2 linked regions of the Amycolatopsis sp. NBC_01480 genome follow. The protein of the gene in region 1 interacts with the protein of each later gene in a pairwise test. Links are inferred from orthologs where the notes say so. Each region holds a gene or a part of one and is shown on either strand. Other genes may lie near its edges.

Region 1 (14,290 bases):
CCGGCTCGGGCTCCGGCGTGGCCTCGGCCACGACCGGCTCCTCCTGCGGCACCTCGACCTCGTCGGCCGGGCTGGTGACCGGCTGCCCGGCCACCTCGACGGCCGGCTCCGGGACCGCGGGCGCGGCCTCGTGGACCTCCGGCGTCTCCGCGGTGTCGGTGACCTCGGGGGCGTGCTCTTCGTGTTCCGGCTTGACCGCCGCGACCTTCGCCGCGTGGGCGATCGCCTGCACCGCCGTGACCACGGACTCGCGCTGCTCCGGCGTCGGGGCCGGCTGCACCGGCTCCGGCTTGGCCTCGGCCTGCTGCGGGCTGTCCTCGCCCTTGCCGCGGCCGCCGCGCGACCGGCGGGAGCTCTTGCTCTCGCCACCGCCACCGTGGTTGTGGCCGTTGTTCCCGCCACCGTTGCCGTTGCCGCCGCCGGCGGTGCGCTGCGGCTCGGTCGAGACGACCACGCCGCGGCCCTTGCAGTGCTCGCACGGCGTGGAGAACGCCTCGAGCAGCCCGGTGCCGATCTTCTTGCGGGTCATCTGGACCAGGCCCAGCGAGGTGACCTCGGCGACCTGGTGGCGCGTGCGGTCGCGGCCGAGGCACTCGGTCAGCCGGCGCAGCACCAGCTCGCGGTTCGACTCCAGCACCATGTCGATGAAGTCGATCACGATGATGCCGCCGATGTCGCGCAGCCGGAGCTGGCGGACGATCTCCTCCGCCGACTCCAGGTTGTTGCGGGTCACCGTCTCCTCGAGGTTGCCGCCCGAGCCGGTGAACTTGCCGGTGTTGACGTCGATCACCGTCATCGCCTCGGTGCGGTCGATCACCAGGTAACCGCCCGAGGGCAGCCAGACCTTGCGGTCCAGCGCCTTGGTGATCTGCTCGTCGATCCGGTGGTCGGCGAACGCGTCGCCGGTCCCGGTGTAGCGCTTGAGCCGGCCGATCAGGTCCGGCGCCACGTGCTCGACGTACGAGTGGATGGTGTCCCAGGCCCGGCTGCCCTGGACCTCGAGCTTCGCGAAGTCCTCGGTGAACAGGTCGCGCACGACCTTCACCAGCAGGTCGGGCTCTTCGTAGAGCATGGTCGGCGCGCCGCCCTTCTTGGGCTGGCCCGACCCGGCCTTCTCCTTGATCACGTCCCACTGCGCCTTGAGGCGGCGGACGTCGCGGTCCAGCTCCTCCTCGACGATGCCCTCGGACGCGGTGCGGATGATGACGCCCGCGTCCTCCGGGACGATCCGCTTGAGGATGTCCTTGAGCCGGCGCCGCTCGTTCTCCGGCAGCTTGCGGGAGATGCCGGTGGCCCCGCCGGCCGGCACGTAGACCAGGAAGCGGCCGGGCAGCGAGATTTGCGTGGTCAGCCGGGCGCCCTTGTGCCCGACCGGGTCCTTGGTGACCTGCACCAGCACGCTGTCGCCGGTGGAGAGCGCCTGCTCGATCTTGCGGGCCTTGCCTTCCAGGCCGGCGGCGTCCCAGTCGACCTCGCCGGCGTACAGCACGGCGTTGCGGCCGCGGCCGATGTCGATGAACGCGGCCTCCATGCTCGGGAGCACGTTCTGCACCCGGCCGAGGTAGACGTTGCCGACGATCGAGCCGGTGCCCGAAGACGTCACGAAGTGCTCGACCAGCACGCCGTCCTCGAGCACGCCGATCTGCGTCGAGTCGCCCTTCTCGGCGACGACCATGGTGCGCTCGACCGCTTCCCGGCGGGCCAGGAACTCGGCCTCGGACAGGATCGGCGCGCGGCGGCGGCCGGCCTCGCGGCCGTCGCGGCGGCGCTGGCGCTTGGCCTCCAGGCGGGTGGACCCGCGGACGCTGCGCACCTCGTCGCGCGCCGGGCGCTCGGCGGGCTGCTGCTCGGCCTTGGCCTGGCGGACGTGGGTGACGGTGTTGGGCGGGTCGTCGGTGCCCGAAGAGCCGTCGGAGCTGTCGTCGTCCCCGCCCTTACGGCGGCGACGGCGGCGACGGCGCTTGTTGCCGCCGTCGGAATCGGAGTCGTTGTCGGAGTCGGCGTCGCCGGAGCTGTCCTCGGACTCGGCGCTCTCGGCCTCGGCGGGCTTGTCGTCCTCGTTCGTGTCGCCGCCACGGCTGCGCTTGCGGCCCTGCGGGCGTTCCGGCTGCTCGTCGGCCGAGTCGTCTTCGCCCTCGCCCGAGCCCTCGTCGCCGCCCTTGCCGCGGCCACGGCCACGGCGGCCACGACGGCGGCGACGGCGGCCGGCGGCCTCGTCGCTGTCGTCGTCCTCGCGGTTGTCGCGGTCGTCCTGCTCGTCCGTGGTCTCCTCGGCCTGGTCCTCGTCGGCCGGCGCCTCGACCACGCCGAAGACCGGGCCGGGCTTGGAGCGCGCGGGCTTGGCCGAGGCGGGCTCGGCCTCCGGCGGCAGGAACACCGGCGACGGCGCGGCGAACACCGGCACGTGGACCGGGCGCTTGCGACGGCCGGTGGGCCGCTCGGCCTGCTCGGCCGATTCGGCCGGTGCTTCGGCGACCTGCGGCTCGGCGGCCGGCTGGGTGCCGGTCGGCTGCTCGGAGGCCTGCTGGGTGTCGGCGGGCTGCTCGGCGACCGGCTGCCCGGCCGCTCGGGAAGCTCCGCGACGCACGGTGCGGCGGCTGCTCGACTTGGCGGCCGGGGCTTCAGCAGCTTCTTCGGCAGCCGGGGCTTCGGTGACCGGGGCAGCTTCGGCGACCGGGGCGGCTTCGGGCTCGGCCGCGGCGGGCTGCCCGGCCTCGTCGCCGGTGGCGTCGGCGGAGAGCGCCTCGGCCAGGCGGATCGCGACCTCACGGGTCACGCTGGACTGCGCACTGCGCGGGCTCTCACCCAGCTCGGTCAGCTTGGCGAGGATCTCGCGGCTGTTCGAGCCCAGCAGCTTGGCGAGCGCGTGCACGCGGATGCGCGGCGGAAGCTCGCCCAGCGGGCTGGTGGTAGGTGCGGCGGTGTTCCCGCCGGCCTGGTCGGCGGGTGTATCCGCGTTCGACATGTTTCTCCTCCGCCCCCGGGCGCGTCGGCCGGTGAACACCGGTGACGACGCGGCCGCGCAGGGGCCCTTTCTGTTTCGTGCCCGCCAGGTGTGTCCACCGGCGGGAATCCTTGCCAACAGCCATGCGGTCCACCGGTCGGCGGGACACGCATGGCAAGGTCTGCTCGGCGGTGCGCCGGTCTGGCTCGCAACCCCGCAGGCCACCCACCACGACGTCGAGCTGCCCGGCCTCCCGGGTGCGACGCACGTAGTGCCGGTCCGGCACTCCACCGGGCCGCTCAGGACGCGGGCGGGATGCCCGTCGCCGAAGCGGCCGACTTGAGTATCCCACACCGGGGTGTGCACCCGGTGTACTCGGTGCCACACCCAGGCGGGCAGGCGTGCCGCGCTCATGCACCCGGGCGAACTTCGGCGTTGCGCTTGTCGCGGTGCCGCGCCGGTGGCTACCGTGCGGCTCGGGCACGTGCGCGCAGGTCGCCGCGGTGCCCGGCGTTTCCTGCGTGCGGTGGGAGGTCCGGTGTCCCTGCTGGCGCGGCCGCTGCGGGCGGCCGTGTGCACCGTCGTGGCGCTTTCCGGGTGCCTCGCCGCCGGCCCGGCCGCGGCCTCGGCCGGGGACTCCTGCGCCCCCGGGGCGCGGGTGCTGCGCTACGTCGTCGCGTTCGACCGCGGCACGCCCGAACCGGACGCGCGCGGGCAGATCGGCACCGCCTGCGGGGACACGACCGTGTACTACCCGCAGATCGCTGTGGCGGTGGCCACGTCGGCGGATCCAGGGTTCCCCGCGAAGATCGGGACAGACCGGGCATTCAGCGCACAAGAGACGAGGCTGGCGGCGCAGCGCGCGACCGGCGCCGACCCGGTCCGGCCGGCGCTCGCCCCGCTCTCCCCCACCGACCCGGCCCGGGTGCCGGCCGCCGACCTGTCCGGCGAGCAGTGGGACATGCGCGCGATCAACGCGGCCGCGGCGCACCGGATCACCGAGGGCCGCCGTGACGTGGTGGTCGGCGTGCTCGACTCCGGCGTCGACCCGCGTCACCCGGACCTGGCGGGCGCGATGGACGCCGCGGACTCCGCGGGCTGTCTGACCGGCGCGGCCGACCCGCGGCCGGCGGCGTGGCAGCCCACCACTTCGGTGCACGGCACGCACGTGGCCGGCATCATCGCGGCGGCCGACGACGGCAAGGGCATCACCGGGGTCGCGCCCGGCGTGCGGATCGCCTCGGTCAAGGTGATCGACGACCGCGGCAACGCCGACCCGGAAGCCGCCGTCTGCGGGCTGATGTGGTCCGCGGCGCACCACCTGCCGGTGACCAACAGCAGCTGGTTCGTCAACCCGTGGTCCCTCTCGTGCGTGCGCGGCGACGACAACGGCGTGGTGCACGAAGTTCTGGCGCGGGCAGCGGAGTACGCGACTTCGGCCGGCACCCTGAACGTCGCGGCGGCGACGAACGAGGCCGTCGACCTGACCCCCTCGGCGCATTCGGGCGTGCCCTCGGCCGCCGGCCGGTGTGAGGCGCTGCCGGCCGGGCTGCGTGACGTGGTGGCCGTTTCCGCGGTCGGCGCGGACCGGGTGAAAACGGGCTACAGCTCGTACGGCCTCGGCGTGGTCGACGTCGCCGCTCCCGGCGGCGACGCGGGCCAGTGCGTGGTGTCCACCGTGCCGGGCGGGTACGCGCCGCTGTGCGGCACTTCGATGGCGGCGCCGCACGTGGCCGGGGTGCTGGCGCTGCTGAAGTCCGTCCATCCGGCCGACTCCCCGGCCGACCTGCGCCGCACCCTGGAGACCCGGGCCGCGCCCCTGGCGTGCCCCGACGACTACGACCTGACCGGCGACGGCGCGCAGGACGCGTACTGCGCGGGCTACGACAACTACAACGGTTTTTACGGCCACGGCATGGCCGACGCGCTGGCCGCGGTGGAGACCCCGGTGACGGGGCCGCCCGACCCCTCCGCACGGTGAGGCTGGCAATCAGGTGAGCACGGCAACCAGCCTGACGATCAGGTGAGCACGGCGATCAGGTGAGCAGCAGCTTGGCGATCCTCCTCGTGGAGCCCCAGACCCCGAGGCCGGCCAGCACCAGCAGGTAGGCCAGGTTGCCGAGCAGGCTCCAGGACAGGAAGCCCGACGCGAGGCCCCGCATCAGCTCGATCCCGTGGTACAGCGGGAAACAGCGGACGACCCACTGCAGCGCCTCCGGGTAGACCGACAGCGGGAAGAACGTGGTGGAGAACAGGAACATCGGCATCAGCACGAGCTGGATGTAGTCGAACTGCGAAGTCGACTTCAGGAAGCTCACCAGCGTGATGCTGATCGCCGAGAAGGCGAACGACACCAGCAGCGAGACCGGCAGGAGCAGCAGCGCCCACCACGACGTGAGCAGGCCCATCGCACCCGTGACGGCCATGAAGGCGACCGAGTAGATGCCGCCGCGGAGCATGGCCCAGCCGATCTCGCCGAGCGCCACGTCGAGCGGGCCGATCGGGGTGGCGAGCATGGCGTCGTACGTCTTGGCGTAGCGCAGCTTGAAGAACAGGTTGTACGTGGACTCGAACACGGCCCCGTTCATCGCCGAGGACGCGAGCAGCGCGGGCGCAACGAAGGCGACGTAGCTCATCGGCCGCCCGTCCGGGCCCGCGACGCTGGTGACGAGCTTGCCGAAGCCGACCTTGAACGCGATCAGGTAGAACAGCGGCTCCAGGGCCCCGGACAACAGGATCATCCAGGACCGGCTGTAGACCGTGAGCGCCCGCTCGATCAGCGCGCTCGCCCGGCCGCTGTACATGCCCGGCGGCAGGACACGCAGCATCAGGCCGCGCCGCTCCGGGACGTCGAGCAGGGTCATCGGTTCACCGGCTTTCGAGACGGGCACGGGAAGGCAGCCTGGATACACAGCTCTGACTGAGGCAGTTCCGATCGGGGCATCAGTTCACCAGCCGTTGCCCGAAGAAGCGGTGTGCCAGTGCCCAGCCGCCCAGCACCAGGACGGCCAGATAGGCCGCGTGGCCGACCGCGGGCCAGGTGCCGACCCCGCCGAGCGTGACCGCGCGCGAGAGCTGGGTGCCGTGCCACAGCGGGGAAATCCAGGCGAGCCAGCGCAGGTACAGCGGGATCTGCGTGATCGGGAAGAAGGTCCCCGAGAACAGCGTCATCGGGATCACCACGAAGCGGAAGATCAGGCCGAACCGGGTGCCCTCGTCGAAGGTCTTCGCGGCCAGCGCCGTCATCGGGGCCGAGCAGGCGAGGCCGGTCAGGGTGCCCACGAGGATCACCGCCAGGGCGCCGAAGTTCGCCCAGGCGCCGAAAAAGACGGCGACCAGCGCGTAGATCGAGCCGGCCAGCGTCAGCTTCAGCGCGCCCCAGATCAGGTGCCCGCCGAGCACCTGGCCCGGCGACACCGGTGTGGCCGTGACCGCCAGATAGTCCTTCTGCCACTTGAATCCCGACAGCACCGGGTAGCTCGAATCGCTGACGCCCATCTGGGCGGAGCCGGCGACCAGCAGGGCCGGCGCCACGTATTGCAGGTACGACAGGCCGCCGGTGGCCGGGCCCGCCTGCACCTGCGAGCCGAAGCCCAGCCCCATCGCGGCGAGGAACAGCACCGGCTGCAGGCCGGTGGAGTACAGCGTGGCCAGCCAGTAGCGCCGGTACCAGGTCCAGTGGCCCTCGACGCGCAGCCAGGCGCCGTGCCAGCGGCCGACGACGCGGCCGGTTGCGGGTGCGGTCATCAGTCAGTCCACCAGCGTCCGGCCGGTGAGCCGGAGGAACACGTCCTCCAGCGAGCTGCGGCGGACCAGGCTGGACAGCGGCCGCAGGCCACGCTCGTGCGCGCGCTCCAGCGTGTCCTCGCCGGCCGCGGTGTACAGCAGCACGCGGTCGGGCAGCACCTCGACGCGGTCCGCCAGGTCCTCGACCCGCCGCGCCGCCGCTTCCTGCTCGCCGGCCGGGAACCGCAGCTCGACGACCTCCCGGGTGGAGTACCGGGCGATCAGCTCCGCGGGCGAGCCCTCGGCCGCGATCCGCCCGGAGTCCATCACCACCAGCCGGTCGCAGAGCTGCTCGGCCTCGTCCATGTAGTGCGTGGTGACGATCAGCGTGGTGCCCTGCGCCTTGAGCCGGAACAGCCGGTCCCACAACAGGTGCCGGGCCTGCGGGTCGAGGCCCGTGGTGGGCTCGTCGAGCAGCAGCAGCTCCGGGTCGTTCACCAGCGAGCGCGCGATGGTGAGCCGCCGCTTCATGCCGCCGGACAGCGAGTCGACCGGCTTGTCCGCCCGGTCGGTGAGCTGCGCGAACTCCATCAGCTCCTCGGCCTTGCGCCGCACGTGCGCCCGCGACAGCCCGAAGTACCGGCCGTAGATGTGCAGGTTCTGCCGCACGGTCAGCTCGACGTCGAGGTTGTCCTCCTGCGGCACCACGCCCAGCCGCGCGCGGATCCGCGGCCCGGACACGTCCGGGTCCTGGCCCAGCACGCGCAGGTCGCCCTCGGTGCGCGGCGACACGCAGGCGATCATCCGCATGGTGGAGGACTTCCCGGCGCCGTTGGGCCCCAGGAAGCCGAACGCCTCGCCCGGGCGCACCTCCACGTCGATGCCGCGGACCGCTTCGAAGTCACCGAACCGCTTCACCAGCGCCTTGGCCTGGACCAGTGGCGGTTCTGTCGCTGTGTCTCCCACAACAGCAGACCCTAGGACCCACCACCGACAGTTTTCGACCGCTTTAGCCGATCACCGGCCGACGGTGACCGGGAAAACCCGCGAAACCCCGTTCACCGTCACGGAAATCCGCGCGACGCCCGGGTGCAGCGCGGTCAGCGAACCCGTCGCCGGATCGTAGGAGACGACGTCCCACGGCAGCGGCGGCCACGGCCCGATGTGCACGCCGGAGCCGCCCCAGTCCGCGCTCACCGGGTAGGCCACCGGGACCACGCGCCCGCCCTGGGTCAGCGACGCGCGCAGCTCGGCTTTCTGGCCGGGTTGCAGCGACGACGGCCCAGTGACCGCCAGCGTGTCGACGTTCGGCCGCGTTTCGAACCGCACCGGCTGCGCGCGGTCCGCCGGGTCGACCCGCACCAGCGTCCAGCCGACGAAGCCGCCGTCGCTGGGCGCCGCCGCCGGGGTCTTGCCCGAGTTGCCGTTCACCAGGTACGGCACGCCGTCGGTGCGCGACAGGCTGAACACACCCGCGTGCGACGCGATCGAGGCCGCCTGCTTGCCCGAAGCCTGCTCGAAATCGGTGAGCCAGCTGGTCAGCAGGTCGGCTTCCTTGCGGTCGCCCAGCTGCGAGTTGCCGGTCGGGCTCGGGTCCTTCACCGGGTGGTGCATCGCGACGACGACCCCGCGGATCGACGGGTCCCGCTCCGCGCCATCGAGCGCGTCGCGCAGCATCCGCACCTGGTCGAAGCCGCCCGCGCGCAGCGATCCGCGCGAGGAGTCCAGCAGCACCAGCCGGATCCCGTGCACGTCCACCACCTGGTGCGTGACGCCGAACGCGACCTGGAACTGGGCCAGCCCGTCACCGGCCTCGGCCTCGTGGTTTCCGGGCACGTAGTACCACGGCACCTTGCCCGCCAGCTCCTCGTCGATCACCTTCCGCGCCAGCGCGAAGTCCGGCGCCGTGCCGCGGTCGACCAGGTCGCCGTTGATCAGCACCAGGTCCGGTTTGGCCGCGACCGCCTCGCGCATCGCCCGCCGCGCCTGCGCGACCAGCGGGCCGTCCGGCGCGTCGGCGGTGAACTGCGCGTCGCTGACCACCGCGATCCGCAGGCCGCCCGAGCCGAGCGTGCCGTCGGTCACCAGGGCCGGGTCGTGCACCGGCGGGTCCGCCGGCACCGTGGCCGACGGCGCGACCTCGAAGGTGAGGTCGTCGAACACCAGCCGGCCCTCGTACTGCTGGTCCGGCACGTTCTCCACGGCGTAGAAGCGGGTCAGCGCCTGCCCGGCCGGCAGCCCGGCGGGCACGGCGGCGGTGACGTAGCGCCAGCCGGTCCAGTCCACGCTCAGCGAGAGGTCCACAATGGACGCGACGTTCGCCGCGTCGTGCAGCTCCGCGCGCAGCCAGGCGCCCTTGCCGTCGCCGTTGACCCACAGCCCGATCTTCTGCGTGCCGGCCGGCAGCGGAATCGGCGTCGCCGCGTTGATGTACGCGGCGCGCGTGGCGTTCGTGCCGGTCAGGCGGTAGTCGAGGGCGAGGCCTTGCCCGCCGTCATGCCCGGGCGCGGCCGAGAGCGCGGCGCCGACCACGGCCGGGTACACGCTGGCGCTCCAGCCGGCCGGACCGTCCAAAGGGGACGCGATCTGCGGCACGGTGCCCACGGAAGCGGCCAGGTGCGTGGTGAGCCCCGCCGCGTGCACCGTGATCGCCGACGCGCCCGAGGCGGCCAGCGCGGTGACGGCGAACCCGTCCGCCGAAGGCTCCACCTTGACCACCGCGGGGTCGTAGTCCAGCTTCACGTCGCGTGGTTCGAGCCAGGCGCCGTAACCGTCGGCGTCGTAGCCGTAGACCTGGAACGTGCTCTTCGCACCGGCGCCGGACAGCGCGACCTGCTCGGTGCTCGTGCCGAGCCGCACCGGGGTGCCGAGCACGGACAGCGTGGTCCGGCCGGAGACCCGGCCGGCGCGCGCGGTGACGTCCAGGTCCGTCCGCGCGTCCGGGTGCAGCAGGTCGGCGTGCGCGGTGAAGACGTTGTTCGTCACGCTGCCCCGCCACGGGTTCGACGTGGTCCAGCGCGGGCTGGCCGCCACCGCCGCGCCGGTCTCGTCGTGGCCGTCCGCGACGAGCACACGCGACAGCCCCGACAGGACCCTGGTGGCGTTCTTGGTGCTCTGCGCGGGCGCCGGCGCGAAACCGGTCAGCCGGCCACTGCCCGGCACGGTGGCGACGCCGATGCCGTTGGGCACCAAGCGTTCCCCGCCGTCCGATGGGGAGTTGCGCACGCTCGGCGCGGCCTCGCCCTCGTCGCGGGCGAGCAGGGTGGACGAGCCGCCGCCGTCGAGGTTGATCGCGTCGTCGGCGCCGAGGGCCTTCATCTGGCGGGCCAGTTCCAGCTCGGTCATGCCGCGGCTGTCGGCCTGGCGGCCGTCGATGGTCACGAGCCACATCCGCTTGCCGTCGGCGGAAAACCCGACGGCCGTGCGCGGCGCGAGCGTGACGTCGTCGACCGGTTGTGGCTGCCCGCCCTTGAGCAGCGCCTCGTTGCCGCCGACCGCGACCGCGATCTTCCCGGCATCCGAGCGCGGCGCGTACGAGACGCCGACGCGATCGCCGACGTGCAGCGCGCTCACCGTGTCCGCCCCCGCCTCGCGGCCCAGCAGAACCGTGCTGCCGGAAGGGATCGGGCCGTCCGCGGGGGCGGTCCGCACCTGCGTGACCACGCCGTCGCGGACCTCGGCCTCGGCCACGCGCTGGGCTCCCGCCACCGACGTCGTGCGAGCAGACGCGCCCCAGAGCGGGGTGTACACGCCGAGCGCGTCGGGACCGAGGACCGGGCTGTTGAAGTTGGTGGCGGGCACCGAGCGGCCGTCCGGCATCGTGACGGTGGCCTCGAGGAAGATGTCCGCGAGCTTCGCCTTGCCCTCGTCGGTGATCGCGGCGGTGGTGTTGTGCCCGGCGGCGGGCGCGGTCTGGAGCTGCCCGTGGTCGATGCCGACGCCGATCGGCGCGCCGGTGGCGGAGATGTCGAAGAAGTCGCCGTTCACGCCCGCGACCGCGCCCGTCCGCGCGACCTGCTGCGAGAGCGGCGTGCGCGCGGAAACCGTGCCAGGGCTCAGGTACGTCGGCTTCAGCACCTTGCTGGACAGGTCGACGCTCAGCGTGTCGCCGCGGATCCAGCCCTTCGGGTCGAAGCGGTCGAACTGCGTCAGGTCCAGACCAGGTGCGACGGCCGACTTGGCGCTGCTGGTGATGAGCCCGTCGTCCGGCGTCGGGGCGGCGTAGGTGACCGGGGCCTCGCGGGCCGAAGACGCGGCGGGCGCGCCCTCGACCGGCGGCGGGCCGAGCGGCGCGGCGAGCGGGTCCGCGGTGGCGGTGGCCGGGCTCGTGGTCAGGACGCAGAGCAGCGCGCAGACGAGCACAAAAGGCGACTTATTCACTTGGTACCCCAGTATCGAGTGAGTGACTTCGCCCAGAAAAGTCCACCGGCGAGAGCGGCGGAAGGCTTCGCGGGTGAACGTCGCCTGAATGGCTCAGGTCAGGGCGTGAGCGGGGCCCTCAGAAACGCCTCGGCGAGCGCTTCGTCGCCGGTGATCCGGGGCTCGGCCGCGGGGCGCTTCCACAGCCGTAGCAACAACTGCTGCGCCGGAGCCTCGACGGTGGCGGCGGCCTCGGCCTCACCCAGTGCGGGCGGCTCACCCGGAACCAGCGTCCAAGAGTGGCCGGTGTCGGTGGCGCGAACGGTGATCGGCGCGGGCAGCGACGGCACGGCGTGCCAGCGCGTGATCCGCGGCAGCATCGCGCCGAAGACCTCGTCGACACCGTCGGCGGCGATCAGCGGGTCCAGCTCCGGGGCGGGGCCGTGGGCAGCGTCGACGAGGTGCACCGCGGTCTCGTGGACCTGGCGGCGGAACCAGAACGCCTTGGTCTTCCCGGTGCCGCCGAAGTGCCAGCAGCGCGCGTCCGGATCGGCCTCGGCGAGGGCGTCGAGCAGCAGCTGCGCGCTCTCGGCGTACCACTGCGCGAGGTCCGCGGGCGGCGCGCTCTCGAACGCCTGGCGCTGCGGTTCGCCGGTGCGGACGACCGTGGCCGCCCAACGGTGCACGTTGCCCAGGTGCGTGCCGAGGTCCGCGCGTGTCCAGTCGCCGCAGGCCGGGACCGGCGCGTCCGGTTCGCCCGCGCGCAGTTCGGCGGCGAACGCCTCGGTGAGCGTGCGCAGATGCGGCAGGTACGCGGAGGGCGGCAACGCGGTCATCGGCAACCTCACCAGGGGAAGTGCTTGCGGGAAAAGGAAAAGCCGGGGCGGGGCACTCGGCCCGGCCCCGGCTTCACCGCGCGGCTCACAGGTCCGGGAACCACAGCTTCAGCTCGCGCTCGGCCGACTCCGGCGAGTCGGAGCCGTGCACCAGGTTGTACTGCGTCTCCAGGCCGAAGTCGCCGCGCAGGGTGCCCGGGGTGGCCTTCTCGACCGGGTCGGTGCCACCGGCCAGCTGGCGGAACGCCGCGATGGCGCGCGGGCCCTCGACCGCGAGCGCCACAACGGGCGCCGAGGTGATGAACTCCAGCAGGTCGCCGAAGAACGGGCGCTCCTTGTGCTCGGCGTAGTGCTCCTCGGCCAGCGAGCGCTCGACCGTGCGCAGTTCGAGGGCGGCCAGCTTCAGGCCCTTGCGCTCGATGCGCGAGACGACCTCGCCGACGAGGCCGCGCGCGACGCCATCGGGCTTGACGAGGACCAGCGTGCGTTCAGTCACGACGGTGTTTCTCCTTGTAAGGATTCGTGTTATCGGGTGCCGAGCGTAACCGACGGGCCCGGATCGCCCGCTCCCGCAGGCTGTTACATCGGAAGTCTATGCGTCACAGGTCGATTTGTGGTCTGATGTGCCCCGCTACCCGGTATGACCTGAGGGGGACGGGATGAAAAGCGTGATCTGGTGGTCCATCGGCCTGCTTTGCGGACTGGGCCTGATGGCGATCGGCCTGTTCGGCACCATGAGCGGCACCGACATCGTGCTGTGCGGCAGCGAGCACATGCAGCCGGGGGAAACCTGCGAAACGACCTCATACGGCCAGAAGTCCAGCGAGACCTACGAGGAGAAGCTGCAGGAATCGAAGGACGACAAGGCGAACTTCGAGGGCGGCGGCCGGTGGGTCACGTTCGGGATCGGCGCGGGAATCGGCGCCCTGTGCGGCTGGCGGCTGGTCGTCGCGATCCGGCGCCGGGCCAAGCAGGGGTCCGGCCCGGCGGCCCAGGCCGTGGCGCCCGGGCAGCAGCCCGGTTTCGCCGTGGCGCCGGGATACCCGCAGCAGGGCTACCCGGCCGCGCAGAACTACCAGCCGGGATACCAGCAGCAGGGATTCCCGCCGCCACAAGGGTTTCAGCAGGCTCCGCCGCCCGGCCACCAGCCGCCGAACGGGCCGTATCAGCAGTAGCGGCCAGAACGCGCCCGGGTCCGGTACCCCCGGGACCCGGGCGCCGTCCGGCTCAGCGGCCCTGTGGCTGCAACGTCTTCGACCACAGCGAGGCGCCCGTGCCGTCCCGCAGGTCGACGGTCAGCTCGCCGCTCGCGCCGTCGACGTTCAGCTCGCCGAAGTGCTGGAACCCTTGCGCGGGCGAGGAATTCTGCGTCACCGGGGCGTGCACGAACACCGCCTCGGGCCCAAAGGTCGGGTCGAGCGCGTTGGGGCCGAACGCGCCGGCGTTCAGCGGGCCGGAGACGAACTCCCAGAACGGGTCGAAGTCGCCGACCGCGGCCCGGTCCGGCGAGTAGTGGTGCGCGGCGGTGTAGTGCACGTCGGCGGTCAGCCAGACGACGTTGCGCACGCGACGGCGCGAGATCTCCCGCAGGACCCAGGCCAGCTCCGTCTCGCGGCCGCCCGGCGCGCCCGGCCGGTTGTTCGCGACGGCCTCGATCGCCGTGCCGTCCGGCACCACCAGCCCGATCGGCATGTCAGCCTGCACGATCTTCCACGTCGCAGTGCTGCGGCCGAGCGCGTCGGCGAGCCAGCGCGCCTGCCGGTCGCCGAGGATGTAGCCGGGCGCGCCCTGGTCCGCGGTATTGGCGTTGCGGTAGGTGCGCATGTCGAGCACGAAGATCTCGACCCGGCTGCCGTGGCGGAAGCTGCGGTAGACGCGGCCGTCGACGGCCTGGCGCCGGTCGATCGGGTGCCATTCGTGGAACGCCTGATAGGCGCGCGGGGCGAGCACGTCCAGCCGCTTCTCGGTGTATTCCGGGCGGTCGTTCATCACCTCGCCCGGGTACCAGTTGTTGGTGACCTCGTGGTCGTCCCACTGGATCACGCTGGGCACCTCGGCGGCGAACCGGCGGAAGTGCTCGTCGAGCCGGTTGTAGGCGTGCTGGCCGCGGAACTCGTCCAGGGTCTCGGCGACCTTGGACTTCTCCGGCGTCACGACGTTGTGCCAGGTGCCGCCCCCGCCGGGCAGGGTGACGGATTCGGTGAGCGGGCCGTCGGCGTACACGGTGTCGCCGCTGTGCAGGAACAGGTCCGGGCGGCGGTCGGCCATGGCGCCGAAGATCGTCATGCCGCCCAGGGCCGGGTTGATGCCGTAGTTCTGGCCCGCGACGTCGCCGCTCCAGAGGATCCGCGTGTCGGCGCGACCGAGCGGCGCGGTGGCGAACCGGCCCGTGACCGCTTCGCTCGTGGTGCGCCCGTCGAGGTCC
Region 2 (14,105 bases), 4.9 Mb from region 1 along the record:
GCGTGGCGGGCGCACGACGAGCCGGCGTCGACGCTTCGAGCCGGGGACGCCGAGCTGAAGCGCATGTACGTCGTCGAATCCGCTCGTGGCCGCGGGTACGCGCGCGTGATGCTGGCCGAGTTGGAGCGAACGGCGGCAGCCGCCGGACGGCTGCGCGCGGTGCTCGAGACGGGCACTGAACAGCCCGAGGCCATCGCCCTCTACGGTTCTTCCGGCTACGTCGAGATCCCCGGTTTCGGCCTGTACAAGGACGAAGCCGAGAGCCGGTACTTCGGCAAGGACCTCGCCGTGGAGCCACGGCATTCTCGAGATTCTCAGCCCGCCCAGGACTTCCAGCACTGACGAACCGGAGGCGACATGGCGATCTACGCGCTCGGTGACCTCGTACCGTCGATCCACCCGGACGCCTACGTCCATCCGGACGCGACCGTGATCGGCGACGTCCGGATCGGCCCGCGAGCCTCGGTGTGGCCGCAGACGGTGCTGCGCGGCGACCACGGTTACATCGAGATCGGCGAGCGGTCCAACATCCAGGACGGCTGCGTCGTGCACTGCACCAGCCGGCACCCGACGATCCTCGGCCCGTCGTCGGCCGTGGGCCACGCCGTGCACGTCGAGGGCGCCACGATCGGCAGCGGCTGCCTGATCGCGTCCGGCTCGGTGGTGCTGAACGGGACCGTGATCGAGGACGGCGGCATGGTCGGCGCCGGTGCCGTGCTGTCGTACAACTCCCACGTCGGCAGCGGCGAGATCGCGCTCGGGGTGCCGGCGAAAACGCGGCCGAACAAGTCGTTCTCGCCGGAGCAGATCGCCACCGTGGTCGACTCCTACGTCCGGCGCGGCGCCCGGTTCCGCGCGGAGCTCCGCCGCCTCGACCCGCCCAGGTGAGCTCGCCCACCCCGCGCTAGGCTTGCGGGCCGTGACCGCACGACCGCTGAACGAGATCGTCGAAGCAGGCTGGGCGCAGGCCCTCGAACCGGTGGCCCCGCAGGTGGCCGCGATGGGGGAGTTCCTCCGCGCGGAGATCGCCGCCGGCCGCACGTACCTGCCGGCGGGGGAGCACGTGCTGCGCGCGTTCAAGCAGCCCTTCCACGACGTGCGGGTGCTGATCGTCGGCCAGGACCCGTATCCGACGCCGGGCCACGCGGTCGGCCTGAGCTTCTCGGTGGCGCCCGACGTGCGGCCGATCCCGAAGAGCCTGATCAACATCTACAAGGAGTACGCCGACGACCTCGGCCACCCGTTGCCGTCCAACGGCGACCTGACGCCGTGGGCCGAGCAGGGCATCCTGCTGCTCAACCGCGCGCTGACGGTCCAGCCCGGGAAGTCGAACTCCCACCAGGGCAAGGGCTGGGAGCAGGTGACCGAGCAGGCGATCAAGGCGCTCGCCGCGCGCGACGAGCCGATGGTCGCGATCCTCTGGGGCCGCAACGCCCGTAACCTGCGGCCGATGCTGGGCGACGTGCCGTGCATCGAGTCGGCGCACCCGAGCCCGCTTTCGGCGCACAACGGCTTCTTCGGCTCGCGCCCGTTCAGCCGCGCGAACCAGCTGCTGGCCGACCAGGGCGCGGCGCCGGTGGAGTGGAAACTCCCCTGAAGTTCCGGCACGTGTGGTGTCCGGTCCGGCGTCGCGGTTCCGACCAGGGCATGACGAACCACCCTGATCCTGGAGGGCAGCCATGACCGCCACCGTCACTTCCGCCGACGGCACCTCGATCGCCTTCGACAGCACCGGCGCGGGCGCGCCCGTGATCCTCATCGGCGGCGCCGTGAACGACCGGACCACGGTCGCCGGCCTCGCCACAGTGCTCGGCGAAGCGGGATTTCGCGCCGTCGCCTATGACCGGCGAGGCCGTGGTGACAGCGGCGACGCGCCGGCGTACAGCGTCGCGCGCGAGGTCGAGGACCTGGCCGCGCTGATCTCGCACGTGGGCGGTTCGGCGGCGTTGTTCGGGCACTCGTCGGGCGCGATCCTGGCGCTGGAGGCGGCTTCGCAGGGCTTGCCGGTCACGAAAGTCGCCGTCTACGAGCCGCCGTTCGTCGTCGTCGAATCGCGGCCACGCCCGGGCGACGACCTGGTCACCCGCGTGCGCGACCTGGTTTCCGCCGACGACCGCAGCGGCGCCGTGGAGCTGTTCCTGACCGAAGGCGTTGGTGCCCCGCCGAAGCAGATCGCGGGCATGAAGGCGTCGCCGGTGTGGGCTTGGTTCACGGCGCTGGCGCACACCTTGCCGTACGACCTCGAGATCTGCGGCCCGGGAAACCACCTGCCCGTCGACCGGCTGGCGAAGATCGACGCCCCGGTCCTGGGCATCGGCGGCGGCAACGGCGAGGCGTGGATCCGGGCCGCCGCGGAGGCCGTCGCCGCTGTGGTGCCCAACGGCCGTTACGAGACGCTCGAAGGACAGGACCACGGGGTGCTCCACCACCCCGAGTCCCTCCGCGACCTGCTCAGTGGGTTTTTCAGGTGACTGATTGCCGGAGGTGACGACCGCCGGGGGTCCAGGGGGCTTGCCCCCTGGCGGGGGTTCGGGGGTTCGACCCCCGAAAGACACCTGAGGCGAAAAAAATGGCGAGTGCTCTCCACGAGCACTCGCCACCCTGAAACTTTCGCCTCAGCCGCGGACTACTTTGCCGGCCTTGATGCACGAGGTGCACACGTTGAGACGCTTGCGCTGGGACACGCCGATCTTGGCGTGCACAGTCTGGATGTTCGGGTTCCACCGGCGGTTGGTACGCCGGTGGGAGTGCGAGACCGACTTACCGAAGCCCGGTCCCTTGCCACAGACGTCGCACACGGCAGCCACGTCGAACTCCTCTGATATGGGACTAAGAATGCGCGCCCGAACCAGCCGGGCAACTCGACCATAGTAACGAGTGGTCTCGGGTGGGTCGTCACGGGGTCGATACCCTCGCGGGGACCAGCGAGGAGGTTACGGGGTGCGGGTGCTGGACGTGGCAGCGGTGACGGCCTGGTCGGCGGCGTGTGTGCGCAGCCTGGACCGGCTGCGCCCGGCGATCAACGGCATCAACGTCTACCCCGTCGCGGACTCCGACACCGGCTCCAACCTCCTCCACACCCTGACCGGCGCCCGTGACGCCCTGACCGCCGCCCTCCAGGACCCGTCCGCACCCGACGACGCTGGGGTGGGCAGCTCCTCGCCGCTGACAGGCGACGCTGGTTCGCGCGGCCCTTCGCCGCTGGCTGGCGACGGCGGTTTGCGCGACGATTCGCTGTCAGCGGGAGACGCTGATTCGACGGGCAGTTCGCCGCTCGCGGGCGAGGCCGGGTCGAGCAGTCCTTCGCCGCTAGCCGGCGACGCTGGCTTGCGTGGCGATTCGCCTCTGGGGAGCGAGGCCGGGTCGAGCAGTGCTTCGCCTCTGGGGAGCGACGGTGGTTTGCGCGGCGATTCGCCGCTAGCTGGCGAGCCTGGTTTGCACGGTTCGCCGCCGCTGGCCGGCGAGGCTGCGTCGAGTGGTGCTTCGCCGTTGAAGGGCAATGCCGACCCGAGGGGCGGCTCGCCGTTGGCGCGCGACGCAGTCGGAGACGATGTCCCGCAGGTCGACAACACCGCAGCCCGGCCTCGCGATGACCAGTCGCCATCCACTGGCGACGTCGTCACCCGGTCCGAGCCGTCGCCAACCGCCGCGGCGCTCGCCGTCCTGGCCCGTGGCGCCGTGGCCGCGGCCCGGGGGAACTCCGGCGTGATCATCTCCCAGGTCATCCGGGGAATTGCCGAATGGGCGGCAACGGGGGGCGAGCTGGACGGCGCCGGGCTGGCCGCCGCGCTCGGGCATGCCGACAAGGTCGCCACCGGTGCGGTCAGCCGTCCCGTCGCGGGGACGATGCTGACCGTCCTGCATTCGGTGGCCGGGGCCGTTCGCGGGGACACGCGGCCGCTCGCCGAGGTGGCCGAGACCGTCGCCGCCACCGCTGCCGCCGCCCTCGAAGAGACGCCCAAGCAACTGCCCGCCCTCGCGAAGGCCGGGGTCGTCGACGCCGGGGGACGCGGGCTGGTCGCCGTGCTCGACGCGCTCGCCGGCGTCGTCACCGGCAAGAACGCCGCGCCCGAACACGAGCTGGAGGTCGCCGTCGCCGCGCCTGTCGCCGAGCCCGCGCCGTACGCGTGGGAAGTCATGTACCTGCTCGATGGCGTCGACGAGGCGCAGCTTCCGGCGTTGCGCAAGGAGCTGAGCGGCTTCGGCGACAGCGTCACGGTCGCGGGTGACGGTTCGGGCAGTCACGCCGTCCACGTCCACTGTGCCGATATCGGCGCCGCTATCGAGGCCGGGCTTGACCTGGGGCGGCCGCGCCGCGTCCGCGTCGAACCGCTGCTCACGCCCACGCCGATCGAGCCCGGCGGTGGCCTGGACCGGTCCGTGGTGGCCGTCGTCCGCGGTGGCGGGCTGGCCGAGCTGCTGCGTGCCGAGGGCGTCGCCGTGCTGGCCGTTCCGGAGGGCGAGATTCCGGGCGTCGAGGACATGATCGGGCTGTTCAACGAAGTCGCCGGACGGCACGTCACGGTGCTGCCCGGCGGCATCGACCTGACCGCCGCCGCCGACACCGCCGCCGGGCACGCGATGGCGGGCGACCGCGACGTGGTGGTGATCCCATGCGCGTCGCCGGTGCAGGTGCTGGCCGCGCTCGCGGTGCACGACGGGGACCGTCGCGCCAACGACGACGTCGTCGCCATGGCTGAGGCCGCCGCCGCGACCAGGCGTGGCGAGCTGCGGATCGCCCACGAGGAGTCGCTAACCTGGGTGGGCCGGGCCCAGTCCGGCGACGTGATCGGCCTGGTCGACGACGAGGTGGTGCTGATCGAAGCGGCGCCCGCCTCGGAGACGAACCTGGTCGCGGCCGCGATGGGCGTGCTCAACCGGATGTTGACCCTCGGCGGCGAATTGGTCACCGTGCTGGGCGGCGCGGACGCCCCGCCCGGGGTGGCCGCCGAACTCGCCGAGCAGCTGCGGCTGGAACACCCCGAGGTGGAGTTGACGAGTTATGCCAGTGGCCAGGCCGAGGCCGTGCTGCTGATGGGGGTGGAATAGGAATGGCCGGGCTACGCGAAAAGCTCCCGCTGCTGCTGGGCGCGAAGACGGCGAAGGCGCTCTCCGGGGCGTTGGACATCGAGACCGTTTCGGACCTGCTGCGGCACTACCCGCGCCGGTACGCCGAGCGCGGCGAGCTCACCGACATCGCCGGGCTGGAGCTGGGCGAGCACGCGACCGTGCTGGCGCGCATCGAGAAGATCAGCAAGCGCCGCATGAAGTCGCGCAACGGCACCATCCTCGACATGGTCATCACCGACGGAAAACGTCGCCTGGCCTGCGCGTTCTTCAACCAGGCGTGGCGCGAGAAAGAGCTGTCGCCGGGCAAGACGGGGCTGTTCGCGGGCAAAGTGACGGCGTTCCGCGACACGCTGCAGCTGGCGAACCCGGAGTACGAGCTACTGGACGCCGAGCGCGAGGCCGAGGCCGTCGACAGTTTCCTCGCCGAGATCATCCCGGTGTACCCGGCGGCGCAGGGCATGCCGTCGTGGTCGATCGCCAAGTGCGTGCGCCAGGTGCTCGATGTGCTGGAGGTCGACGAGGACCCGATGCCCGAGGAACTGCTGAAGCGCAACGGCTTGCCCGGCCTGGAGCGCGCGCTGCGCGGGATCCACCGGCCCGAGGACTGGGCGCACCTGGAGAGTTCGCGGCACCGGCTGAAGTGGGACGAGGCCATGGCCGTCCAGCTGATTTTCGCGCAGCGGCGGCATTCCGCGGTGTCGCGGCCGGCGAAGGCCAGCCCGCACACCGACGGCGGCCTGCTCGACGCGTTCGACAAGCGGCTGCCGTTCGAGCTCACCGCGGGCCAGCGCGCGATCGGCGAGGACCTCGCCGCCGACCTGGCGACCGAGCACCCGATGAACCGCCTGCTGCAAGGCGAAGTGGGCTCGGGCAAGACCGTCGTCGCGCTGCGGGCGATGCTGCAAGTCGTCGATTCCGGGCGACAGGCCGCGCTGCTGGCGCCGACGGAGGTCTTGGCCGCGCAGCACGCGCGTTCGTTGCGCGAAATGCTCGGTGAGCTGGGCATGGCCGGCGAGCTGGGCGCGGCGGACAACGCCACGCGCGTCACGCTGCTCACCGGTTCGATGGGCGCGAAGGAACGCAAGAAGTCGTTGCTGGAGACGGTCAGCGGCGAGGCCGGCATCGTCGTCGGCACGCACGCGCTGATCCAGGACACCGTGCAGTTCGCCGATCTCGGCTTCGTGGTGGTCGACGAGCAGCACCGGTTCGGCGTCGAGCAGCGGGACGCCCTGCGCTCGCGCGGTGCCGACTCCACCAGCCCGCACGTGCTCGTCATGACGGCGACGCCGATCCCGCGCACGGTCGCGATGACCGTCTACGGCGACCTCGAGACGTCCGCGCTGCGCGAGATGCCGGTGGGCCGCTCGCCGATCAAGACCACCGTGGTGCCGGTGGCGGAGAAGCCCGCGTGGTTCGACCGTGTGTGGCAGCGCGTCACCGAGGAGGTCGCGAAGGGGCACCAGGCGTACGTCGTGTGTCCGCGCATCGGCGACGAGCCGCCGTCGGACAAGAGCGACAAGCGGCCGCCGCTCGCGGTGCTCGACGTCGCGCCCGATCTGGTGGGCGGGCCGTTGAAGGGCCTGCGCGTCGCGGCACTGCACGGCCGCATGCCGCCCGACGAAAAGGACGCCGTGATGCGCGCGTTCGGCGACGGGAAGGTGGACGTGCTCGTGGCGACGACCGTCGTCGAGGTCGGCGTGAACGTCCCCAACGCGACGGCCATGGTGATCCTCGACGCCGACCGGTTCGGCGTGAGCCAGCTGCACCAGCTGCGCGGGCGCGTCGGCCGGGGGAGCGTGCCCGGGCTGTGCCTGCTGGTCACGGAGACCCTGGACGGCACCTCGACCCGCGAACGGCTGGCCGCGGTCGAATCGACCACGGACGGTTTCGAACTGTCGCGTTTGGACCTCGAGCTGCGTCGTGAGGGGGACATCCTCGGCGCGTCGCAGTCCGGCAAGCGCTCGAGCCTCAAGCTGCTTTCGCTGTTGCGCGACGAGGACGTGATCACGGAGGCGCGCGAGCAGTCGCAGGAGATCGTGGTGCGCGACCCGTCGCTTTCTGGGTATCCGCGGTTGGCCCAGATGGTGTCGGACGTCGTCGACATGGACCGCGCGGAATACCTGGAGAAGAGTTGACGCCGGTCGTCCGTCCGGCCACGGCCGCCGACGCGGCGCAGATCGCCGCCGTCCATGTCGGCTCCTGGCAAGCGGCCTACGACGGGCTGTTGCCTGCGGAGTTCCTCGCGGGCCTTTCGCTGCCGGCGCGCGAACGGTCCTGGGTGGAGAGGCTGTCCGCCCCTGATTCCGGCCAAACGGTGCTGGTCGTCTTGTTGGACGGCGCCGTCGCGGGCTTCGCCGCCGTCTGCCCCAGCCGTGACGAGGACGCGACCCCGGAAACCGGCGAGCTGACGTCGATCTACCTCCTGCCCGACCACTGGGGCCGCGGCGCCGGGCGGGCCCTGCACGAACGCGTGGTCGCGACGCTGGCCGCCACCTTCACCACGGCCACCCTGTGGGTCCTCTCGACGAACACCCGCGCCCGCCTCTTCTACGAACGCGCCGGCTGGTCACCGGACAACCGCACCAAGGTCGAAACGATCGCGAACGGGACCGTCACGCTGGACGAGGTCCGGTACCGGTTGTCGCTGCGCGGCTGAACTTCCGGCTCCGGCGCCGCGGCGGGGCCCGGGGTACTTGCGCATCCCAAGGCGTCGAAGATTCGGTCACTCGGACGTAGTTCGGCGGCGGTTTGGCTGGCCTTCCCGGTGTCAGGCCGGGTGAGGTTGGCCGTCGGCGAAATTCGGCGAATCGGTGCCGGGGTCGGCGAGGGCGCTGTGGTTGCCGTCGTCACCAGCACCAGCACCAGCACCAGCACCAGCACCAGCACCAGCACCAGCACCGCCACCAGCGGCGGTGCCGACGTCGTCGTCCGGCGGCGAATCCGTGACGAACACACCGGCACGGGCAGCGGCCGCGGCGGTCTCCGCGGCAATCCGCGCATCGTGGTCGGTCACGGACTCCCGCGAGATGAACAGGCGGTAGAAGATCGGCCCGCTCGCCGCGCGTAGGACCTCCGCAGAGTCGGTGCCGACGGGGGCCTCGCCGCGGGTGACGGCGCGCGTCACGATCACCGCGCAACGGTCGTGCCGATCTTGGTAAAACGCGTGCAGCGCCTCGGCCGCGCGCGCCGAATGGAAGGCCGTCAGCACCGACGCCGTCGGCAGTTCACGCAGCGCGGGGTCGGTGAAATAGCGGACGACCTCCGCCAGCATCTCGTGCAGGTCGCCGGCGAGCGAGCCGGTGTCGGGCGCCGTCCAGCCGTCCTCGACGCCCATGTGCAGCGCGGCGGCGACGAGCCCGTCCGTCGACTCCCAGCGGCGATAAACGGTGGTCTTGTGCACGCCCGAACGCTCGGCGACAGCCTCCACGGTCAGGTTGACGAAGCCGCGCTCGGCGAGCAGGTCGAGCGTCGCCTGCAGCACGGCGAGGCGCGTCCGCTCCGTGCGACCACCCGGTCGGCGGGTCCCGGCTAATTCGGTTGCCAACTGCGACTCCTGTTGCGTTAGTGTGCCCAGTATGCCAGACCTCGACGCAGTGACGCCCTTCTCGCCGGACGACGTGGCCCCGATCGCGGACCTGATCGGAGACGCGCGCGTCGTGGCGATCGGCGAAAACAACCATCACATCCGCGAGTTCGGCGAGCTGCGCAACCAGCTCCTGCGGCATCTCGTGACGGAGCGCGGGTTCGCCGTGCTGGGCTTCGAATCGGGATTCGCCGAGGGGCAGCTCGTCGACGAATGGCTGCGCGGCGGTCCCGGTGACGTCGCCGACATCGCCCGCGACGGTTTCACCTTCAAACTCGGCGACCCGCCCGAGATCCACGAGATGCTCACTTGGCTGCGCGGGCACGGCGGGGTCCGTTACGCGGGCCTCGACGTCCCGAGTTCCGGAGGCTCGCCGGTCCCGGCGCTGCTCGCCGTGCGGCGGTATCTGGAAGACGTCGACCCGGACGTGGTCCCGCTGGTCGAGGCCGGTCTCACCGCTTCGGAGCCGTACGCGTCGGTCAGCAATGCCGTCGCCCCTGGCCGTTACGCGGCCATGGCCGCGCCCGCGCGAGATGCGGCGACGACGGCGCTGGCCGTGCTCGTCGCGCATCTCCGTTCGCTGGCGCCGGTGTATGAGCAGCGTTGCGAGGGGGACCCCCACGCGCACGCCATCGCCGAGCACCACGCGGCCGGCGCGCTCCGCATCGACACCTGCCTGCGCGAGCTGGCGGCGATGATGTCCGGCGCGGCGCCCGCGCTCGTGAGTTCTTCGCGCGACACCTACATGGCCTCGACGGTCCAGTTGCTGCGGCGCCTCCACGGCGAGGGCGAGAAGATCATCGTGATGGTCCACAACGGACACTTGCAGCGCGTGCCGTTCGCGCCGAAGCCGTCGATGCGCTTCCCCTCGGCAGGCATGCACCTGGCGGCGGAACTCGGCGACGACTACTTCGCCCTCGGCCTCACCGCCGGCGTGGGCACCACCACCGGCCTCGCACCGGATGACAGCGAGCGTCTCGCCTTCCGCGTCTTCGAGAACGAGCTGCCGCCGCTCGCGGAGGACAGCGTCGAGGCCGCGCTGGCCGAGTCAGGTTCCTGTCTGGTCGACCTGCGCGCCAACCGCGCGAAGGGCATCACGGGGCCGTCGAGCATGCGGCACGCCCACCTGTTCACGCCGGTTGACGTCGTGCAGGCCTTCGACGCCCTGGTCCACCTGCCGCGGATGTCCGTCAGCGGGAACGTCCCGTCCGCTTAGGCGGCCGGGCCCTCGTCGAAAGTCTCGCCGGACAGCAACGGTTCGAACTGCCGGTACGCGGCGAAATCCCGGAAATGCCGGGCGTACAGGTCGGCGTCGCCGGTCAGGTCGTCGGCGAGCGACCGTGCGACGTCCACCACCCGCTTGCAGGTCCACGTGATCAGTTCGCCGCGCTCGTTGCGGTAGCTGCCCGTCTCGCCTTCGGCACGGCGACGGACGGCCTCGCGGGCGGCGTTTTCGTCGGCCGCGTGGACCAGCACGACGTCCTCGCGGTACAGCGGTTCGTGGGTCGGCGAATCGCCCGTCGCCTCGTAGAGGACAACGGCGATGTACGGCTCCGTCCTGCTCATTCGTCCTCCTCGCCTGGTTGTCGATCACTGTCCCCACGAGCCGTCACGAGGGCAAACTGTTTCGGTCAAACACGGTCCAGCCCATCGGGTGACGTCGAGTTGCCGCCCGCTGGCGACCGGGATACGACGCAGTCATGCGGAATCGGACGGCGCGTGGTCTCTTGTCGGCGACAATGGCGTTTCTGCTGGTGGCGGGCGTGCAAACGCCGGCGCTCGCGGCCGGCGGCACCCAGGCCAACCCACCGAGCTGGGGACTCGACCGGATCGACCAGCGGACCGGCCTCGACCAGAAGTTCCACTACGAAACCGACGCTTCGGACGTCACCGTGTACGTGATCGACAGCGGTGTCGACGCGAAGCACCCGGACCTCCAGGGCCGCGTGGCGCCGGGCAAGGACTTCCTCACCACCGGCGCCGACACCTCCGACACCAACGGCCACGGCACACGCGTGGCGGGCATCATCGCCGGGAGCAGTTACGGCGTCGCCAAGGGCGCGCAGATCTTCCCGGTCCGCGTGCTCGACAAGGACGGCGGCGGCTCCACCGACAACATCATCGCGGGCATCACCTGGGTGACGCAGAACGCGCACCAGCCCGCGGTCGCCGTTCTCGGCATCGGCGGCGTGCCCAACGAGAAGCTCGACAACGCTGTCACCGGCCTCGCCGCCGTGATGCCCGTCGCAGTGCCCGCGGGGGAAGGCGGCACGGACGCGAGCCAGATCTCGCCGGCGCACGTGCCGGCCGCGCTGACCGTCGGCGCGAGCGACGTCCAGGACCAGGTGGCGAGTTTCTCCAATTTCGGGCAACCCCTGGACCTGTACGCGCCGGGCGTCGACATCCCGGCGCCGCTCGCTGGGACGTCGAACGTCGGCACGCTCTCGGGGACATCGATGGCAGCGGCCTTCGTGGCGGGTGCTGCCGCCCTCTACCGCTCGGAGCATCCGGAGGCCTCGCCGGCGGACGTCACCACGGCGTTGGTGCAGGCGGCGACCCCGGACGTGCTCAAGAACGTGCCCACCGGAACGGCCAACCGGCTCCTGTGCACCCTGCCCGCGGCGAAACCCTGACTGTTGCGGGGAAGCGGAACTCCCCGCATCATGCACCCAGGTCGGGGCACATGACGTCCATCACCTGGACAACGGCTCCCGGACAGCGGGAAGAACCGGGTAACGTGCCTTCACTACCGATCCGAAACGGGAAGGACCGGGCATGTTCCGCAAGGTGCTGGTGGCCAACCGCGGCGAGATCGCCATCCGGGCGTTCCGCGCAGGCTACGAACTGGGAGCGGGCACGGTTGCCGTGTTCCCGCACGAAGACCGCAACTCGCTGCATCGGCTGAAGGCCGACGAGGCCTACGAGATCGGTGAGCCGGGTCACCCGGTGCGCGCCTATCTCTCGGTGGACGAGATCGTGGCGGCCGCCGAGAAGGCGGGCGCGGACGCGGTTTATCCGGGATACGGCTTCCTGTCGGAGAACCCCGACCTGGCCCGTGCCTGCGAAGAGGCGGGGATCACGTTCGTCGGGCCGTCGGCCGACATCCTCGAGCTCACGGGCAACAAGGCCCGCGCCGTCAAGGCGGCGCGCGAGGCCGGCGTGCCGGTGCTGGGCTCTTCGGAGCCCTCGAGCGACATCGACGCGCTCGTGGCCGCGGCCGACGACCTGGGCTTCCCGGTGTTCGTGAAGGCCGTCGCCGGTGGTGGCGGCCGCGGCATGCGGCGGGTCCAGGAGCCGGCTCAGCTGCGCGAGTCCATCGAGGCGGCCGCGCGCGAGGCCGAGTCCGCGTTCGGCGACCCGACGGTGTTCCTGGAGAAGGCCGTCGTCGAACCGCGGCACATCGAGGTGCAGATCCTCGCCGACGGCGAGGGCAACATCATCCACCTCTACGAGCGCGACTGCTCCGTCCAGCGCCGCCACCAGAAGGTGGTCGAGCTGGCGCCCGCGCCGAACCTCGACCCCGAGCTACGGGCCCGGATCTGCGCCGACGCCGTCAAGTTCGCGCGCCAGATCGGCTACCGCAACGCCGGCACGGTCGAGTTCCTGCTGGACAAGCAGGGCAACCACGTTTTCATCGAGATGAACCCGCGGATCCAGGTCGAGCACACGGTCACCGAAGAGGTCACCGACGTCGACCTCGTGCAGTCCCAGCTGCGGATCGCCTCGGGCGAGACCCTCGATGACCTCGGCCTCTCGCAGGACAAGATCTACCTGCGCGGCGCCGCGCTCCAGTGCCGGATCACCACGGAGGATCCGGCCAACGGCTTCCGCCCGGACACGGGCATGATCAGCGCCTACCGCTCGCCGGGCGGATCCGGCATCCGGCTCGACGGCGGCACCGCCTTCTCCGGCACGGAAATCAGCGCCCACTTCGACTCGCTGCTGGTGAAGCTGACCTGCCGCGGCCGCGACTTCAAGACCGCCGTGGGCCGCGCCCGCCGGGCCGTCGCGGAGTTCCGTATCCGCGGTGTGGCGACGAACATCCCGTTCCTGCAGGCCGTCCTCGACGACCCGGATTTCCGCGACGGCCACGTCACCACGTCGTTCATCGAGGAGCGCCCGCACCTGCTCACCGCGCGCCACTCCGCCGACCGCGGCACGCGCCTGCTCACCTACCTGGCCGATCAGACGGTGAACAAGCCGCACGGCGAGCGCCCGCGCACCCCCGAGGCGGCGGCGAAGCTGCCGAAGATCCCGGACGGTTTCAAACCGGCCGACGGCTCCAAGCAGAAGCTCATCGAGCTGGGCCCGGTCGGCTTCGCGAGCTGGCTGCGCGAGTCGCCGCTGATCGGCGTCACGGACACGACATTCCGCGACGCGCACCAGTCACTGCTCGCCACGCGGGTGCGGACGAAGGACCTGCTCGCCGTCGCGCCAGTGGTCGCCGCCACCGTGCCGCAGCTGCTTTCGCTGGAATGCTGGGGCGGCGCCACATACGACGTCGCGCTGCGCTTCCTGGCCGAGGACCCGTGGGAGCGGCTGGCCCAGCTGCGCAAGGCCGTGCCGAACATCTGCCTGCAGATGCTCCTGCGCGGGCGCAACACCGTCGGCTACACGCCTTACCCGACCGAGGTGACGCACGCCTTCGTCGAGGAGGCGACCGCCACCGGCATCGACATCTTCCGCATCTTCGACGCGCTCAACGACGTCGAGCAGATGCGGCCGGCGATCGAGGCCGTCCGCGAGACCGGCGCCGCCGTCGCCGAGGTCGCGCTCTGCTACACCTCGGACCTGTCCGACCCCGGCGAAAAGCTCTACACGCTCGACTACTACCTCAGTCTGGCCGAGCAGATCGTCGGCGCCGGCGCGCACATCCTGGCGATCAAGGACATGGCGGGACTGCTCCGCGCGCCCGCCGCGGCGAAGCTGGTGACCGCGCTGCGCAAGGAGTTCGACCTCCCGGTGCACATCCACACCCACGACACGGCGGGCGGCCAGCTGGCCACCTACCTCGCCGCGATCCAGGCGGGCGCGGACGCGGTGGACGGCGCCGTCTCGTCGATGGCCGGCACCACGTCGCAGCCCTCGCTCGGCTCGATCGTCGCGGCCACCGACCACTCCGACCACTCGACCGGCCTCGACCTGCAGGCGATCGGCGACCTGGAGCCGTACTGGGAGAGCGTCCGCAAGATCTACGCGCCCTTCGAAGCCGGCCTCGCGTCGCCCACCGGCCGGGTGTACCACCACGAGATTCCGGGCGGGCAGCTTTCGAACCTGCGCACCCAGGCCATCGCGCTGGGCCTCGGCGACCGCTTCGAGGACATCGAGGCCATGTACGCCGCCGCGGACAAGATCCTGGGCCACCTGGTGAAGGTGACGCCTTCGTCCAAAGTGGTCGGTGACCTCGCACTGCACCTCGTCGGCGCGGGCGTGTCGCCCGCGGACTTCGAGG

The links.
Region 2: the proteins of ndk (region 1) and OG371_RS25225 interact in binary tests that used the Escherichia coli proteins (3 or more experiments, as listed by UniProt). The link is inferred for Amycolatopsis sp. NBC_01480 from one-to-one orthologs.

What each region holds. Positions count from the first base shown.
Region 1 is NZ_CP109442.1:351,341-365,630, forward strand. The notes cover bases 10,657-13,578. They hold ndk (nucleoside-diphosphate kinase), read right to left. Parts: upstream 12,362-13,578; coding sequence 11,951-12,361; downstream 10,657-11,950. Other genes in these bases: OG371_RS01770 (phosphodiester glycosidase family protein), read right to left, coding at 10,657-11,032; OG371_RS01775 (maleylpyruvate isomerase family mycothiol-dependent enzyme), read right to left, coding at 11,149-11,865; OG371_RS01785 (hypothetical protein), read left to right, coding at 12,525-13,040; OG371_RS01790 (alkaline phosphatase D family protein), read right to left, coding at 13,093-13,578. In the rest of the region: OG371_RS01745 (translation initiation factor IF-2 N-terminal domain-containing protein), read right to left, coding at 1-2,965; OG371_RS01750 (S8 family peptidase), read left to right, coding at 3,483-4,925; OG371_RS01755 (ABC transporter permease), read right to left, coding at 4,981-5,808; OG371_RS01760 (ABC transporter permease), read right to left, coding at 5,888-6,691; OG371_RS01765 (ABC transporter ATP-binding protein), read right to left, coding at 6,695-7,636; more of OG371_RS01770, read right to left, coding at 7,688-10,656; more of OG371_RS01790, read right to left, coding at 13,579-14,290. UniProt on the Escherichia coli protein: Major role in the synthesis of nucleoside triphosphates other than ATP. The ATP gamma phosphate is transferred to the NDP beta phosphate via a ping-pong mechanism, using a phosphorylated active-site intermediate.
Region 2 is NZ_CP109442.1:5,267,938-5,282,042, forward strand. The notes cover bases 22-2,758. They hold OG371_RS25225 (uracil-DNA glycosylase), read left to right. Parts: upstream 22-919; coding sequence 920-1,597; downstream 1,598-2,758. Other genes in these bases: OG371_RS25215 (GNAT family N-acetyltransferase), read left to right, coding at 22-342; OG371_RS25220 (gamma carbonic anhydrase family protein), read left to right, coding at 358-888; OG371_RS25230 (alpha/beta fold hydrolase), read left to right, coding at 1,680-2,471; rpmB (50S ribosomal protein L28), read right to left, coding at 2,616-2,758. Also shown: more of OG371_RS25215, read left to right, coding at 1-21; more of rpmB, read right to left, coding at 2,759-2,807; OG371_RS25240 (DAK2 domain-containing protein), read left to right, coding at 2,941-5,049; ATP-dependent DNA helicase RecG, read left to right, coding at 5,052-7,205; OG371_RS25250 (GNAT family N-acetyltransferase), read left to right, coding at 7,202-7,726; OG371_RS25260 (erythromycin esterase family protein), read left to right, coding at 8,646-9,869; OG371_RS25265 (DUF4288 domain-containing protein), read right to left, coding at 9,866-10,219; OG371_RS25270 (S8 family peptidase), read left to right, coding at 10,393-11,286; OG371_RS25275 (pyruvate carboxylase), read left to right, coding at 11,429-14,105. UniProt on the Escherichia coli protein: Excises uracil residues from the DNA which can arise as a result of misincorporation of dUMP residues by DNA polymerase or due to deamination of cytosine.